2 regions of the Ferdinandcohnia sp. GQ5 genome follow, and region 1 is predicted to be linked to the other one. Evidence: a T-box and tRNA genes for the amino acid it is inferred to sense, from the RefSeq annotation. Region 1 holds a T-box; the other holds one or more tRNA genes.

Region 1 (8,267 bases):
TGGCACACTCAGTTCGTTGGATGATCTGTTTGCTGAGGACGACAGAAGGATCAGTATGTAATCCTAAACAAGGAGTGAAGAGGATATGAACAAAACAATGACTTCTCTAATCACTATAGGTCTAGGTGCTGCGGCATACGGAATTATGCAAAGAACAGATGTAATGTCTGCCCGCAACATGAAAAAAATGCGCAAACGCATTACGAAAATGTTTTAAATGAAAACCCCACGGATGTGGGGTTTTTTGGTATTGGTTTGGAAATCTAGAGAAAGAGGCTCGCAACTGGAAAAAAATTAGGAGTTGGCGAACCAGCAAAGTGTAGAAAGAGGCCCGCAACTGGATAAAATCAGGAGTTGGCGAACCAGCAAAGTGTAGAAAGAGGCCTGCAACTGGATAAAACTAGGAGTTATCGAACCAGTAAAGAAGAGAAAGAGGCTCGCACCTGGATAAAATTAGGAGTTAGCAAACCAGCAAAGTGTAGAAAGAGGCCCGTGACTGGATAAAACTAGGAGCTACCGAACCAGTAAAGTGTCCAAAGAGGTTCGCAACTGGATAAAACTAGGAGCTACCGAACCAGTAAAGTGTCCAAAGAGGTTCGCAACTGGATAAAACTAGGAGCTGCCGAACCAGTAAAGTGTCTAAAGAGGTTCGTAACTGGATAAAACTAGGAGCTACCGAACCAGTAAAGTGTCCAAAGAGGTTCGCAACTGGATAAAATTAGGAGTTGGCGAACCAGCAAAGTGTAGAAAGAGGCCCGCACCTGGATAAAATTAGGAGTTTGCGAACCAGCAAAGTGTAGAAAGAGGCTCTCAATTGGATAAAATTAGGAATTGGCGAACCAGCAAAGTATAGAAAGAGCTCCGCACCTGGATAAAATTAGGAGTTAGCAAACCAGCAAAGTGTAGAAAGAGGCTCTCAATTGGATAAAATTAGGAATTGGCGAACCAGCAAAGTATAGAAAGAGCTCCGCAACTGGATAAAATTAGGAGTTCGCGAACCAGCAAAGTGTAGAAAGAGGTCCGCAATTGGATAAAATTAGGAGTTGGCGAACCAGCAAAGTGTAGAAAGAGGCCCGCAACTGGATAAAATTAGGAGTTAGCGAACCAGCAAAGAAGAGAAAGAGGCTCGCAACTGGATAAAATTAGGAGTTAGCGAACCAGCAAAGTGTAGAAAGAGGCCCGCAACTGGATAAAATTAGGAGTTAGCGAACCAGCAAAGAAGAGAAAGAGGCTCGCAACTGGATAAAACTAGGAGTTATCGAACCAGTAAAGAAGAGAAAGAGGCTCGCAACTGGATAAAATTAGGAGTTAGCAAACCAGCAAAGTGTAGAAAGAGGCCCGTGACTGGATAAAATTAGGAGTTAGCGAACCAGCAAAGAAGAGAAAGAGGCTCGCACCTGGATAAAATTAGGAGTTAGCGAACCTGCAAAGTGTAGAAAGAGGCCCGCAACTGGACAAATTAGGAGTTAGAGAACCAGCAAAGTCGAGAAAGAGGCTCTCAATTGGATAAAATTAGGAATCGGTGAACCAGCAAAGTATAGAAAGAGTCCCGCACCTGGATAAAATTAGGAGTTAGCGAACCAGCAAAGAAGAGAAAGAGGCTCGCAACTGGATAAAACTAGGAGTTATCGAACCAGCAAAGTAGAGAAAGAGGTTCACCCCTGGATAAAACTATGATTTGCCATACCAGCTATAAGGTTTAATAAACCATCCCAATAAATACCCCCCAAAAACTGTCTCGGACCACTTTTACTTCCTTTTATCTACATAATATGAGCCTCTGCCAAATGATATCAAATCGAAATTTTTGGATAGGATTCTTTGTATTGTTTTTTTTGATCTTATAACCTTACACCAATTATAAATAACATCCACAGTTATACGTTTTTCAGGAAAAAGGAACCTAAACTCCTCTACACTCCTTAGCACGGCTAATTCTTTGTCCTCTACAAAGCCACATTTTTTACAAAACAAAGTTTGCCCTTTTGTATCTTCATATCCCAAGCACCCACACTTACAAACAATCCCCTTTTCCAACTCCTCATATGTATAATCAGGCAGGCGCGAATAGGGATTTTTCGTTATATGCAAAGAAGCCAATTTATGTGCTAAGTCAATATGACCATCGGAAACCCGAGATGCCGCACCCGCATCTAGTTTTTTAATAAATCGACCAAGTTGCGCATGGAATACATAAGGGTCATTCACCGGTGCCTCATATAAATAAAACTCTGGGTTGATGAATATGACATGAGATTCAACGGGGACATTAAACTTCAATTCTTGGAGGAGTTGCCGAAATAAGGATTCACTACGGGAGATTTGAATGAGTGGGTTTTTGATTTCTTTTCCATTAATAATGTGCAAGCGTCCATCTTTGATGTAATAGTCTCCTTCGTAGTTCTTTACTTCAAAGATGAATATTTTCTTTTGCGTGATAAGCAGGGAATCAATTTGGAAGAGGGTGTTGTTCACCTTCAGGAGAAGGTCGTTTAATATGAGGCATTCATTTGTGAGGCCTAAAAGCAATTGGTCAAACTGTTTTTCACCTGCCCAGCCTTTTTCGAGGGATACATAGTTGTTTTCGTCTTCTTCCTCTAATTTTTTGTGGACTCGTAAAGAGCGAAGTAACTCTAGTTCAATGTTTTCACCACGTGGTTTAATAACTATAACCAATTTACCACATCCTTTCAGCTATATTTTACAAAATAATCTTTCTTTTTACAATATTATAGGTTACGAGCACGACCCGTATAAAACCGCATAGACTCCAAAAACTACTAACAAGGGAGTGGATGAAATGAGTGAAAATAGAATTAAATGGATCTTCAGAATATCACTATTATTACTAGCATTTTTGACTATCTATATTTTTTTGAAATTGGCACCAGTTTGGCTCCCAATTCTTTTACTCTTAAAAACATTTCTGGTTCCTTTCGTTTTTTCTATTTTTATCGCTTATTTACTACATCCTATCATCGAAAAAATCAGCAATCGTGGAGTACCGAGATCCCTTGCAATCCTACTGATTTATTTGGTTTTTTTCGGTGGGGTTGGTTTTGGTATATACAAAGGAATTCCGGTGATTCTTGCACAGCTCAAGGATCTTGCTGAGAGCTTTCCGGAATTCAGTAAGACCTACAGGGTCTGGTTAAAAGAAATTGAATCAGGAAGTTCACAGCTTCCTGCTTTTGTTCACGCACAGCTTGATGATTTGCTTAATTCGCTAGAAAATTATGTGGATTTTCTGCTTTCAAGGACAATTGAATTTTTGAAAGCATTGTTTAATTCCATTTTCATCATTGCTATCATTCCATTCATTGTTTTTTATTTGTTGAAGGATCACGACCAAATGATGAAAGCACTTTGGTATATAACGCCTCGAAAACTTAGAAGAGCTGGTCAGCTTTTTTTTCAAGATGTTGATGAGTCGTTGGGGAATTATATCAGAGGGCAGTTGATTGTTTGTTTGCTTGTTGGAACAACAGCTTCAGTTGCATTTTGGATTTCCGGTATGAAATATCCCTTATTATTTGGAAGCATTGTTGGTATAACGAATATCATTCCATACTTCGGTCCAATCATTGGTGCAATTCCTGCCGCTATTATAGCTGCAACCATTTCAATCAAAATGCTTATCATCGTGGTTCTTGTTGTGTTTGGCCTTCAGTTTATCGAAGGAAACCTGCTTTCACCAATTATTGTCGGGAAAAGCTTACGATTACATCCGATTGTGATAATAGCGGCGTTATTAGTAGGAGGAGAAGTTGGTGGAGTGGTAGGCCTGATTGTGGCTGTTCCGGTTGTAGCCATATTAAAGGTGTTTATTGTTCACGCGAAACAGCATTTTACAGTTGCTAGAAAGGAACATTAACACAATGAACGCCGACGTTGACAAACATTTTTGACTTGAATATAATTGACAAGAACTAGGTAATACATAATGTAACAATTTAATCACAATCAGTGAAAACTATGAAGGAATCAGTATGTTACAGTACCATCAAACCAGAGAGAAATTTCCAAGGCTGAGAGGAATTTCGGATGAAGGGTAACAGAAAGCTACTCCTGAGTGTAGGTAAACCTACCGGTGAATACCGTTATCAATATACGAAGGTGATGGACACTATTTCTTTGTGTCCATAATCAGGGTGGTACCGCGAGCATACTCTCGTCCCTGTTTTTAGGGGATTAGAGTATTTTTTTATGTCTAAAATGTAATTGGAGGTAATGAAATGAAACAGTTAACATCAGCTCAAGTTCGCCAAATGTTTTTGGATTTTTTCCAATCAAAGGGGCATGCAATAGAACCAAGTGCTTCCTTAGTTCCACATGAAGATCCGTCCTTACTATGGATTAATAGTGGTGTTGCGACTTTAAAAAAATATTTTGATGGACGTGTAATCCCTCAAAATCCAAGAATTTGTAATGCACAAAAATCGATTCGTACAAATGACATTGAAAATGTTGGAAAAACAGCACGCCACCATACTTTCTTTGAAATGCTAGGGAATTTTTCCATTGGTGATTATTTCAAAGAGGAAGCAATTGAATGGGCGTGGGAATTTTTAACAAGCAAAGACTGGATTGGCTTTGACCCAGAGAAGCTTTCTGTTACGATTCATCCTGAGGATGATGAAGCGTTTGAGCTTTGGAATAAAAAGATAGGAATTCCTGAGGAGCGAATCATTCGTCTTGAAGGAAACTTTTGGGATATCGGTGAAGGTCCAAGTGGTCCAAATACAGAAATCTTCTTTGACAGAGGTGAAGAATTTGGAAACGACCCGAATGATCCAGAATTATATCCAGGTGGAGAAAATGAGCGATATTTAGAAATCTGGAACCTTGTGTTCTCACAATTTAATCATAATCCAGATGGTTCTTATACACCACTACCAAAAAAGAATATTGATACAGGAATGGGTCTTGAAAGAATGTGCTCTGTTATTCAAAACGTGCCTACGAACTTTGACACAGATCTATTTATGCCGATTATAGAGGCAACTGAATCCATTTCAGGTGAAAAATATCGTCAATCAAAAGAAAAGGATGAAGCATTTAAAGTTATTGCTGACCACATCCGTACAGTTACATTTGCAGTAGGTGATGGGGCGCTTCCTTCCAATGAAGGTCGAGGTTATGTAATCAGACGCTTATTAAGACGCGCTGTACGTTATGCAAAACAAATATCCATCAACCGTCCGTTCATGTATGAACTCGTTCCAGTTGTTGGGGAGATTATGGTTGATTTTTATCCGGAAGTTAAAGAGAAGACTGAATTTATTCAGAAAGTCGTGAAAACAGAAGAGGAACGCTTCCACGAAACTTTACATGATGGATTAGCAATACTATCAACTGTTATTCAAAAGGAAAAAGCAAAAGGCAGTAACATTATTTCAGGTGCAGATGTCTTCCGTTTATATGATACGTATGGTTTCCCTGTTGAATTAACTGAGGAATACGCTGAAGAAGAAGGTATGAAAGTCGACCACAACGGCTTTGAGCGTGAAATGGAAAGTCAACGTGAACGAGCAAGATCTGCTCGTCAAGATGTTGATTCCATGCAGGTCCAAAGCGGGGTTCTTGGTGAAATTAAAGTTGAAAGTACATTTGTTGGGTATGATGAACTTGAAGCTGAATCAACCGTTCTTGTCATCGTAAAAGACGGAGAAATGGTGGAGAAGGCAAATGAAGGTGACGAAATTCAACTTATTTTAGACCAAACACCTTTTTACGCTGAGAGTGGTGGACAAATCGCGGATGGAGGTACAGTTGAAAACGAAAATACAAAACTAGTTGTAAAAGACGTTCAAAAAGCGCCTAATGGACAAAACCTTCATCGGGTAGTTGTTGAAAAAGGAAGTTTAACAAAAGGTGACAAGCTTCATTCGAAGGTTGACCAAGAGAATCGTTCGGGTGTTATTAAAAACCACACGGCAACTCACTTGTTACATCAAGCATTAAAAGATGTGCTCGGTGCGCACGTAAACCAAGCGGGTTCACTTGTGACATCTAATCGTTTACGTTTTGACTTCTCTCATTTTGGTCAAATTAAGCAAGCCGAGATTGAGCAAATTGAAGCGATTGTGAATGAAAAAGTGTGGAGCAGCATCCCAGTTAATATTGACAATAAATCTCTAGCTGAGGCAAAAGCAATGGGAGCAATGGCCCTATTCGGTGAAAAATATGGCAACATCGTTCGTGTTGTTCAGGTTGGTGACTATAGTTTAGAGCTTTGTGGTGGTTGTCATGTACCAAATACATCAACTATCGGGTTATTCAAAATCGTTTCTGAGTCCGGAATAGGCGCAGGTACACGCCGTATTGAAGCTGTAACTGGTGAAGCGGCATATCATGTAATCAATGACCAAGTAAAAATGCTACAGGAAGTTGCTAGCCTATTAAAAACAAAGCCTGCAGAAGTTCCAAGTCGTATTGAAGCATTACAACTTGAAATTCGCAATTTGCATCGTGAAAATGAATCACTTTCAGCAAAACTTGGCAATATAGAAGCTGGAAGCCTGGTTGAAAAAGCGAAAGAAATTAATGGCGCAACTGTTTTATATAGTAAGGTAAATGCCCAAGATATGAATAATCTTCGTGCAATGGTAGATGACTTAAAGCAAAAGCTTGGGTCAGCAGTAATTGTCTTAGGTTCTGTAAACGAAGACAAGGTAAACTTAACGGCTGGTGTAACAAAAGACTTAATTGAAAAAGGTTTCCATGCCGGAAAATTAATTAAGGAAGTAGCAACTCGTTGTGGTGGGGGCGGTGGTGGCCGACCTGATATGGCGCAAGCGGGTGGTAAAAATCCAGAACAACTTGAATCCGCACTACAATTTGTAGAAGAATGGGTAAAAAGTATCTAAAATAAGTGAATTTGTATCATACTGTCACAAAAGTATGATACAAAATGTCACTTCTTGTTTCTATTTAGTTGTGATTAGTGTACAATGAGTGGTAAGATTTACATGTACGGATGCGGACACCAGAATCTAAAGAGTGAGGTGCAAAACTTGAGCTCATTTGATAAAACGATGAAATTCAACTTTCCAGAGGAACCAGTTGAAACAAATGTAAATGAAGTATTATTCAATGTTTATGATGCTCTTCAAGAAAAAGGATATAATCCAATTAATCAAATTGTAGGATACTTGTTATCCGGAGATCCTGCATACATTCCACGTCATAATGATGCAAGGAATATTATCCGAAAGCTTGAACGAGATGAAATAATCGAGGAGTTAGTTAAGTCGTATTTAAAGATCCATCGTGAGGGGTAAAACGAATGAGGATTCTCGGTTTGGACGTCGGCTCTAAAACAGTCGGTGTCGCCGTTAGTGATGAAATGGGCTGGACTGCTCAAGGCATTGAAACAATCAAGATAAATGAAGAACGACAGCAGTTTGGCTTAGAAAGACTTGGTGAAATTATCAAGGAATATAAAGTAGAATCTGTTGTGATTGGTTTACCTAAGAATATGAATGGAACTATTGGACCACGTGGTGAAGCCAGTCAATACTATGCGGATATGGTACAAGAGAAATTCGGTTTGCCTGTTGTATTGTGGGACGAGCGTCTCTCAACAGTAGCAGCTGAACGTGTCCTATTATCAGCGGATGTAAGTCGAAAAAAGAGAAAGCAGGTCATTGATAAAATGGCTGCAGTCATGATCCTCCAGGGGTATCTAGATAGTAAAAATTAATGAGGTGGATTAAAATGGAACATGGTGAAAAGCAAATAACAGTAATTGACGAGCAAGGAAATGAAATTCTTTGTGAGGTTTTATTTACATTCGAATCAGAAGAATTTGGAAAATCATACGTCCTTTACTATCCTGTAAGTGATGAAAATGAAGATGATGAAGACATCGAAATTCATGCATCAAGCTTCAGCCCTTCTGAAGACGGAGAAGATGGTGAACTAAAACCAATCGAAACGGAAGAAGAATGGGACCTTGTCGAAGAAATGTTAAATACATTCCTTGATGAAGAAGGAGAAGAATAAAAACAGCCTCGGGCTGTTTTTTTCTTTTGGCTCCTTTCTAATTATTTGTTGCTTTTATAAGATATGCAAACAAAGTTGATTGAAGCGGAAGGCGGCGACTCCTCGAAAATGTATTCACATTTTCTTCGTGCGTGGGTTATTTCAAAGAAGCAAATTCAATGTCCAGCGTGAAAAGCGTGAAACTTGAGACCCCGCAGGAGCGTATGCGACAAGGAGGCTCAAGTCACGCCCGCGGAAAGCGGCCGCCTGCAGTGAAGATC
Region 2 (8,267 bases), on a different contig from region 1:
TGATCTTCTTTAACATTATTCATAATGGATACAATATTCTTTACCCAATGATTATTTAGGCCAGTGGCGTCATTCGCTGCTTGATTTGGAGCATAGATTGTTTGGATTTCACCAATTGTTTCATTTCCATTCTCTACATAGTATTTCTTTAAATAGATTGCTTTAAAATGGATACTATCTTCAATAGAAAGAAACTTTTGCCATTCTGTTCCACCTTCGACTAGTTCCTGGCAACCAGGGTTTGGATAATCTTCACCAAAAACATCAGCGTAAATATCGGGCATACATGTTATGCCTCCAATATTATTCCAAGGTGAGGTTGAAATATCAGAATTGCCCCAACCGGTTTCCTGAGCAGCTAATGCTGCTAAAAATACAGGATCAATTTCGTGCTCTTCACCGGACTTTACAAAGTTTGGTCCTAAACCCTTTAAATTTCCCTTTAAATGCTTGTCCAATTCTAAACCAGTAATGGTATTTTCCTGTTCTATATTATAATTTTTTGAAGCCATTTGCACAGGCTTGCTTTCGCCTTGCGGTTTTTGATTATTTATTTTTTCTTTCTTTAATTCTTGTACTGGATTGATTGCTGGTGTGTCTTTCTTTTCAAGTGTTTCAGCATTTGAATGCTGCATGGTAGCGAAAATACTTGTACCTATAATGATTACAACACCAATTATATAAATAAGAGCTGGTTTTTTGAGTATAAGGTTTGAAATTTTCAAAGTATCCTACCTCCTTCATAAGACCTTTTTCCCACTTATGGAACTATCCTAACATAGTAAAATGACAGTTATGTTACAAAGAGGTTATAACAATCTTATAAAAAGATGACAGATGGTATAGGTTGTTTGCAAATATAGTACTAGTCTAGTATAATCAGAAATTGTATGTTCGTTGTCAAAAACGTAAACATTTCCCATTTTTATCAATAAAATGGAAGTAAATTGCTTTTAAGGCAAAAAATATACAATGAAAGGTGTTAGTCATGTATTTTCAAAGTTTGCTAATGAAAGAGGATCTGAACAAGAGCCCGTCAGAGGTCAAACAGGATTTAGAGGATTTACAGTTTCAGCTTTTTCGTATGCAAGATAACATTAAAGAAATCTCCAAAAAGCATCAAATCATCGGTATTGACCAAACAAAGGATGAGAAATGGGTAATTGTATCTGCCTTTGATGATGGAAATCGTTGCCAAATCATGGTGAATGATTGTGACACAGCCTATAGAGGTAACTGGGATTTCTCACTTCAGGCACAATACAAAGATGAAGATCATGCAATTCATATCGGTGATATCAAAGGACCTGCGAACCAGGGCTATGGTTCAATTTGCATGAATCATTTAAAGGAGATTGCGCGAGAACAAAACATCCCTGTTATTACAGGTGATATCGCAAAAAGAGACTGGGACCATGTTGATCGTCTGATCTATTTTTATGAAAAACACGATTTCGAAGTTGAAATCGATCCTACAACAAAATCGGGTGAAATTATTTGGAAAGATTAATTAAAAAGAAAGAGGCCTGCTTACCAGCTATCTTACGGTAAAGCAGGTCTTTTTATTATGGAATTATTAAATGTCCCAAACGATTGATGACTTTGATGCGATAAAAGGGTGATTATGTGCCATATGAAGCATATAGAGTGAGACCATATGAACTATTAGCAAGATTTGAAGGTGGTTAGTTACTTTTTAACTTTCATAAAAGATGGTACCATAATAATAAAATCTGGTTTAGTCATAGGAGCTCACGTCATGAAAATAATAAACAAAGGTCTAATACTTGGAATTGCAGCAATCATTCAGGGCTTTGCAATGGCAACCTTTTTATTCCCGCATTATATTCCAACTGGAGGAGCTGCGAGTGTCTCAGTACTGGTCAATTTTTTAGCGGGTACTCCTTTTGATATTACGCTTTGGGTACTAAATGCGGGTCTCTTATTTGCAGCGATTAAATGGCTTGGTAAAGATGCTGCGCTTTGGACGCTGTACTGTGTCACAGTTACAGCATTCACCATCCGTCTGATCACTCCATTGATAACAAATCCAATATCAAATGTAATCGTAGATTTAATTGTAGGTTCTATCATCTTTGGTGTTGGAATTGGGATATTATTTCGAATGGGTGCATCATCAGGTGGAATGGATATTTTGGCTTTAATCATTTCAAAACTTAAAGGGTTTTCACCAGGAAAAACACTGTTTGCCATTAATGGTACAATTTTGCTTACCACAGGAATCATCGTCGATTGGAAAATCATTATTTTTGCGCTCGTTAGTCAATTTATAAGCACACGGATTATCGATCTTTTATATAAGGTCCAATTACCAAAAACGCAAATTCAAAAACATGATACAAGTACGTTTTAACTAAAAAAAGGCGGGAACCCTCAATGTGGTTCTCGCCTTCTGTGGATTGCACTATTCTTTTTAATTCATAGCAACCCAGACACTCTTAACTTCTGTGTAGTTATTTAGGGCATAGGATCCCATTTCACGGCCGATACCAGATTGCTTGTAGCCACCAAATGGAGAAGCTGCATCGAATGCATTGTAGCAGTTCACCCATACTGTACCAGCTCGTAGGTTGTTTGCGATATAATGTGCTTTTCCAACATCTCGTGTCCATACACCTGCCGCAAGACCATACTCAGAATTATTTGCACGTGCAATTAATTCATCAAGGTCTTCATATGGCATTGCCGAAATAACAGGACCAAAGATTTCTTCTTTCGCAATTGTCATTTCATCTTTTACATTCGCAAAAATAGTTGGCGATACGAAATAGCCTTCTTCAAATGGTTTTTGACCACCTACTACTAGTTCTGCACCTTCGTTAATTCCTTTTTCAATATATCCTAAAACACGATTTTGTTGTTCAATTGAAACAAGCGGTCCAATTTCTGTATCAGAATGTAAACCTGCCCCTTGTTTAATCTTTTCAGCATGGCTTGCCATGTCTGCCACAACATTATCAAATTGTTTCTTTTGAATGAAAACACGTGACCCGGCACAACATACCTGACCTTGGTTAAACATAACCCCATTTAATGCACCAGGGATTGCCTTTGAAAGATCAGCATCAGGTAAAATAATATTTGGAGATTTTCCTCCTAATTCTAATGTTACACGTTTTAATGTTTTGGAGGCTCTTTCCATAATGCTTTTTCCTACTTCTGTTGAACCAGTAAATGCAATCTTATCAACCAATGGATGATCAACTAGAGGTTGACCAGCTGTTTCACCAAAGCCAGGAACGATATTTACTACCCCAGCTGGGAATCCTGCTTCTTCCATTAGCTCTGCTAAATAAAGAGCAGAAAGAGGAGTTTGTTCAGCTGGCTTTAATACAATCGTACAACCAGTTGCAAGGGCTGCACCAAGCTTCCACATTGCCATTAATAGAGGGAAGTTCCATGGAATGATTTGTCCCACAACACCAACTGCCTCATGACGAGTATAGTTTAAGAATGGTCCATTTACAGGAATAGTTTGCCCTACAATTTTCGTAGACCATCCAGCATAATAACGCATATGTTCGATTGCTAGAGGAATATCTGCATTTGATGTTTCACGAATCGGTTTTCCATTATCCAATGTCTCCAACTGTGCTAGCTCATCTTTATGTAGCTCCATCAAATCTGCCAGTTTATACATGATACGGCTTCTTTCGGCTGCGGACATTTTTTGCCAAGGGCCTTCATCAAAAGCTTTTCGGGCAGCTTTTACCGCACGGTCAATATCTTCTGGTCCAGCTTCACTGACAGTTGCTAAAACTTCCCCGGTAGCTGGATTATAGGATTCGAACGTTTTACCAGAAGCACTATCAACAAATTCTCCATTGATGTAAAGCTTCTTAGTCCCTCTTAAAAATGACTCAACCTTTTCTCGTAATGCAAAAATTAATTGGCTCATTCTCTTCCTCCTTTTTAATATGAAACTAGCAATACAGGTGCTAAAAACACCTTCAATACTAATGTTAACATTTTAAAACTAGTAATCAACCAACTTTTGGTAAAAAATTCCGACAATTCATGACGGGTTTTTTCGACACAAGGGATGATTGATTAATCAATTATTCTACTATTAAATGTATAAATGAAGAATTGTTACTGTGCATGGAGCATCATGAAATACGATGGAAGTTTTAATGTAGAAGCAGATGCGGTTAACAAAATTGTTGAAATAATTTCGAATTTGCAAAAGTTATTCCATATGTTATTTGAATTCTTTATTTAAATCATATACTATAAAATTTAAAAAATGGTAGTACAAAAGTAGGGATTGAACATGAATGAACGAAAACAATATGTCTTAGAAAAGGCTCATCAACTCTTTATGGAAAAAGGTTTCCAAGCCACATCAATCCAAGATATTCTAGATTCTAGCGGGATTTCAAAGGGGACCTTTTATAACTATTTTTCTTCAAAAAGCGAACTGTTCATGGCCGTTTTTAACTCAATACAAATCAAAAACGAAGAAGAACGGAATAAATTATTAATAGGCGAAAACCTTGCGAATATTGATATCTTTAGTAAACAACTAGGTCTCTTTTTCCGTCTAAATAAGCAAAACAAACTTTATGCACTAATTGAAGAGGCGCTCGTATCGAATGATCCAGACCTAAAGCAGTTTGTAAAACAATTTCAATTATTGCAACTAAGATGGCTTTATTTTCGTTTTATTGACTTATTTGGTGAAGAGAAACGTGAGTATTTATTGGATTGTGCCATTCTTTTTTCCGGAATGCTACAACAATCATTTCAGTATCACTTTTTTACATACGGTCCGAAAGTTGATCATGAAGCCATCATTCAATATTGTGTTGATCGCTTAATAACTTTAGTCGATGATGTCGATAAGACAAATAGTAAGCTATTGAATCCTGAGTTACTAGAAACATGGTTGCCTCAAAAGAATGCAGGGGGAAAGAATGTTCAAAATCAATTTTTCGAAGTATCAAATGATTTGAAAAAGGCAATTATGAAGATTCATCAAAATGAACCTGAAAAGGAAAAATTTCATCAATTAGTGGACTTCATTCAAGAAGAAGCTATGAATAACAAACTTCCACGTCTTTTTCTCATCGAGAGCTCACTACTATCACTAGTGATGAGCAAGGAGCTTCAACGAACCGAGGAGCTTGCTCAGTTTGCTCACTTTGTGAGAGAGCATATCTTAAACCAAGAACAGACCCAATCCTAACTGAACGGGTCTGTTCTGCTTTTATCGAAAAAGAAAAGTCACTCAATGTGGAATAAAAGAGTGACTTTAATGATGGAGTTGATGGGAATCGAACCCACGACCCTTTGCCTGCCAGGCAAATGCTCTCCCCCTGAGCTACAACCCCGTATGAATTTAGCAAAATTATATCATGTGGCTTTTTAATAGACAATATTTTATTCGTTTTTTTTGCATGAGGTTGTCCAAAATTTCATATAATCTATTAAAAAAGCTGTAAACGAATCATATTATTTTGATATAAATAACCAGAAATAAATGGTAAAATTGATTAAACCTAAAATGGTGGTGGACTTGTGAGTTATTTATATGTATTAGCTTCTTATTTTATAGGAACGATTATGACCGGATATGTCGTCATGAAGATTATGAAGGGCGAGGATATTCGCAAGCTCGGAAGTGGGAACGTAGGGGCTCGGAATGCTGGTAGATTGCTAGGAAAGAAGGGATTTTTGCTAACAGCCATTGGTGACGTTTTAAAAGGGATGGCTGTAGTTTTAGGTGCAAAATACTTGAATTTTTCATTTGAAATTCAAATTCTCGCTTTAATCGCAGTCGTTATCGGACATATTTGGCCAATTACCCTCAAATTTAAAGGCGGAAAAGGAATAGCAACCGCGGCAGGTGGATTAGTTGTATTGGCTTATCAACCATTTTTAGTATTTGGTGGGATCTTCCTTCTTTTATTATTGATAGTAAGAAGCTTTACAATTGCTGGAATGTCTGCCTTTCTAACTGTACCAGTCATCTATTGGTTCATGGATTATTCCATCCGTGAATGTATCCTTATTTTTATTGTAATCGCCCTATTATTAGTGGCACATCGTGACAACCTAAAGGAAAAATTATTGAATAAAAACAAATAAGCGGAGTGATTCCAACGTGACATTTGTATATAAAATAGCACGGACAAAACAAGAATTTAATCAAATCCATCGTTTAAACTACAAAACATTTGTTGAAGAAATTCCACAGCATGAAAAAAATGAAGAAAAAATGCTAATTGATAAATTCCATGATGAAAATACGTATTTAATTTGCGTAAAGGATACTAAATTAGTGGGTATGATTGCTGTAAGGGCAAACAGACCGTTTTCACTTGATCATAAGCTCTCAAATCTTGATGAACAACTGCCAGTTAAACCAAATAGTCCTTGTGAAATTCGTTTGCTAGCTGTTGAGGAAGAATATCGTAATAATGGGAGGATTTTCTTCGGTCTTGCCCAGCTTATGTCTAATTATTGCTTGAAAGAAGGCTATGATGTCGCCTTAATCTCTGGAACAACAAGACAAGAAAAATTATATCGTCAATTGGGATTCAAACCATTCGCATCTCTAACTGGGACGTCAACTGCATCGTTTTGGCCAATGTATTTAACAAAACAAACCTTCGATGAATCTTTGGCTGGGAGAATATTAAAAGAACCTGTTAGCTTTTTGCCTGGCCCAACTAAAATAAGCGGGAATGTAAAAGTGGCTTTTGCAGAGGAGCCAATTTCCCACCGTTCGAACGAATTTTTGTTTCAAATGAAGTCTGTAAGAGAGAAATTATGTAAAATGACAAACTCAAAGCATGCCGAAATTTTAGTTGGATCTGGTACTTTAGCAAATGATGTTATTGCTGCTCAGCTATCTGTATTAGGGGGTAAAGGCCTAATAATTAGCAATGGAGAGTTTGGTTCAAGATTAATTGATCATGCAAATCGAGCTGGTTTAACTTTTACAAGATTAGAAAAAACATGGGGAACCCCTCTTACAGAGGCTGATATTCAGAGTGAACTTGAAAAAGGTGAGTATACATGGCTTTGGAGTGTCCATAGCGAAACCTCTACAGGTATGCTCATAAACTATGAAAATTTAAAAGAAATCTGCATGATGAACAATATCAAGCTATGTTTGGATTGTATTAGTACAATTGGAGCAGTTAAACTTGATTTCAAGGATATATATTTAGCATCAGGTGTGAGCGGGAAAGCAATTGGTGGCTACACTGGACTCTCATTTGTCTTCCATAATCATGAAATCGAGCCAAATCAGACAATTCCAAGATATTTAGATCTCGGAATGTATGCCATTAATCAAAGTATTCCATATTCCCATTCCTCGAACTTGCTAGAGGCATTAAATCAAGCTCTTAATAAATATGAAAAAGATGAATTTTATTCTGAAATAAAAACAAGATACAAGTTGATTCGTGAATATCTTGAAGGTCTTGGTTTACAAATTTTAACACCACAAGAATCTTCGTCACCTGCAATCATGACGGTATTACTACCAAAGCATATTTCTTCAAAGGACTTTGGAGATGATATGGCACTTCAGGGGTATTACCTTCACTATGAAAGCAGCTATTTACAAGAAAAGAGATGGATTCAAATCTCCTGCATAAGCAGTCACGATGAAAAGAAAATAGTAAGAATGCTACGCGTGTTTGAGTTATTATTAAATCAATATACAAAATTAGGAGAACCTTCGGTATAGAGGGTTTTCTTTTTTTCTAGATTTAGGCGCTATTGGCTCTCTGGTATAAGCCAATTACTTCGAAAGGCAGAAGGGTGCCTTCAGCATTTCTTTTATGTAACATTTCTTTCCAAGTTTCGTCTAAGTGGAAAAGGGGTGAAATGGATGAAGAAAAGATGGTTCATTTATCTTGCTTCAGTTATTATAATCACGGCCATGACTTTATTTTTTACGGCTTCAAAACCAGCCATCGTCAGCCAAGTGGATACTGAAATCCAACCCGTTACAAAAGAAAAACTCCAAGAGATATTTCGGGAAGCACTAAAGGAAGAAAAACGGAATAGAAGGTTTAGTATTTTCGGAAGGGACACCGCTAGGGAAGATATGTCTGTAACGAATGAATCTTCTGCAGTTGATCAAGCCACTGAAGGGGGAAATGATCATTCAGAAACGAATACACAGGTTCAGGGTGTTGATGAAGCAGACATTGTAAAAACAGATGGAAAACATATATTTCAAATCATTGATGGAAAGCTCAATATCATTAAAGCAGCACCTGCAA

What was found. A T-box is a leader RNA that pairs with one kind of tRNA and senses whether it is charged. The one in region 1 lies ahead of alaS (alanine--tRNA ligase), so its partner is inferred to be a tRNA-Ala.
Region 2: it encodes a tRNA-Ala, which carries the amino acid that the T-box ahead of alaS (alanine--tRNA ligase) is inferred to sense. The anticodon was not compared.

Annotation. Positions count from the first base shown of each region.
Region 1 is NZ_JCAXEW010000010.1:120,520-128,786, forward strand. Features, by position in the region: gene AC6CHV_RS13820 (YrzR-like zinc ribbon domain) at 1-61, shown strand, start outside; gene AC6CHV_RS13825 (DUF3918 family protein) at 86-217, shown strand; gene AC6CHV_RS13830 (NERD domain-containing protein) at 1,750-2,676, opposite strand; gene AC6CHV_RS13835 (AI-2E family transporter) at 2,801-3,874, shown strand; T-box leader at 3,967-4,182, shown strand; gene alaS (alanine--tRNA ligase) at 4,236-6,869, shown strand; gene AC6CHV_RS13845 (IreB family regulatory phosphoprotein) at 7,017-7,283, shown strand; gene ruvX (Holliday junction resolvase RuvX) at 7,289-7,705, shown strand; gene AC6CHV_RS13855 (DUF1292 domain-containing protein) at 7,720-8,007, shown strand.
Region 2 is NZ_JCAXEW010000003.1:331,208-339,474, forward strand. Features, by position in the region: gene AC6CHV_RS05880 (glucosaminidase domain-containing protein) at 1-725, opposite strand, end outside; gene AC6CHV_RS05885 (N-acetyltransferase) at 989-1,510, shown strand; gene AC6CHV_RS05890 (YitT family protein) at 1,760-2,374, shown strand; gene AC6CHV_RS05895 (aldehyde dehydrogenase family protein) at 2,435-3,919, opposite strand; gene AC6CHV_RS05900 (TetR/AcrR family transcriptional regulator) at 4,295-5,209, shown strand; tRNA gene AC6CHV_RS05905 (tRNA-Ala) at 5,283-5,354, opposite strand; gene plsY (glycerol-3-phosphate 1-O-acyltransferase PlsY) at 5,542-6,111, shown strand; gene AC6CHV_RS05915 (aminotransferase class V-fold PLP-dependent enzyme) at 6,128-7,726, shown strand; gene AC6CHV_RS05920 (beta-propeller domain-containing protein) at 7,871-8,267, shown strand, end outside.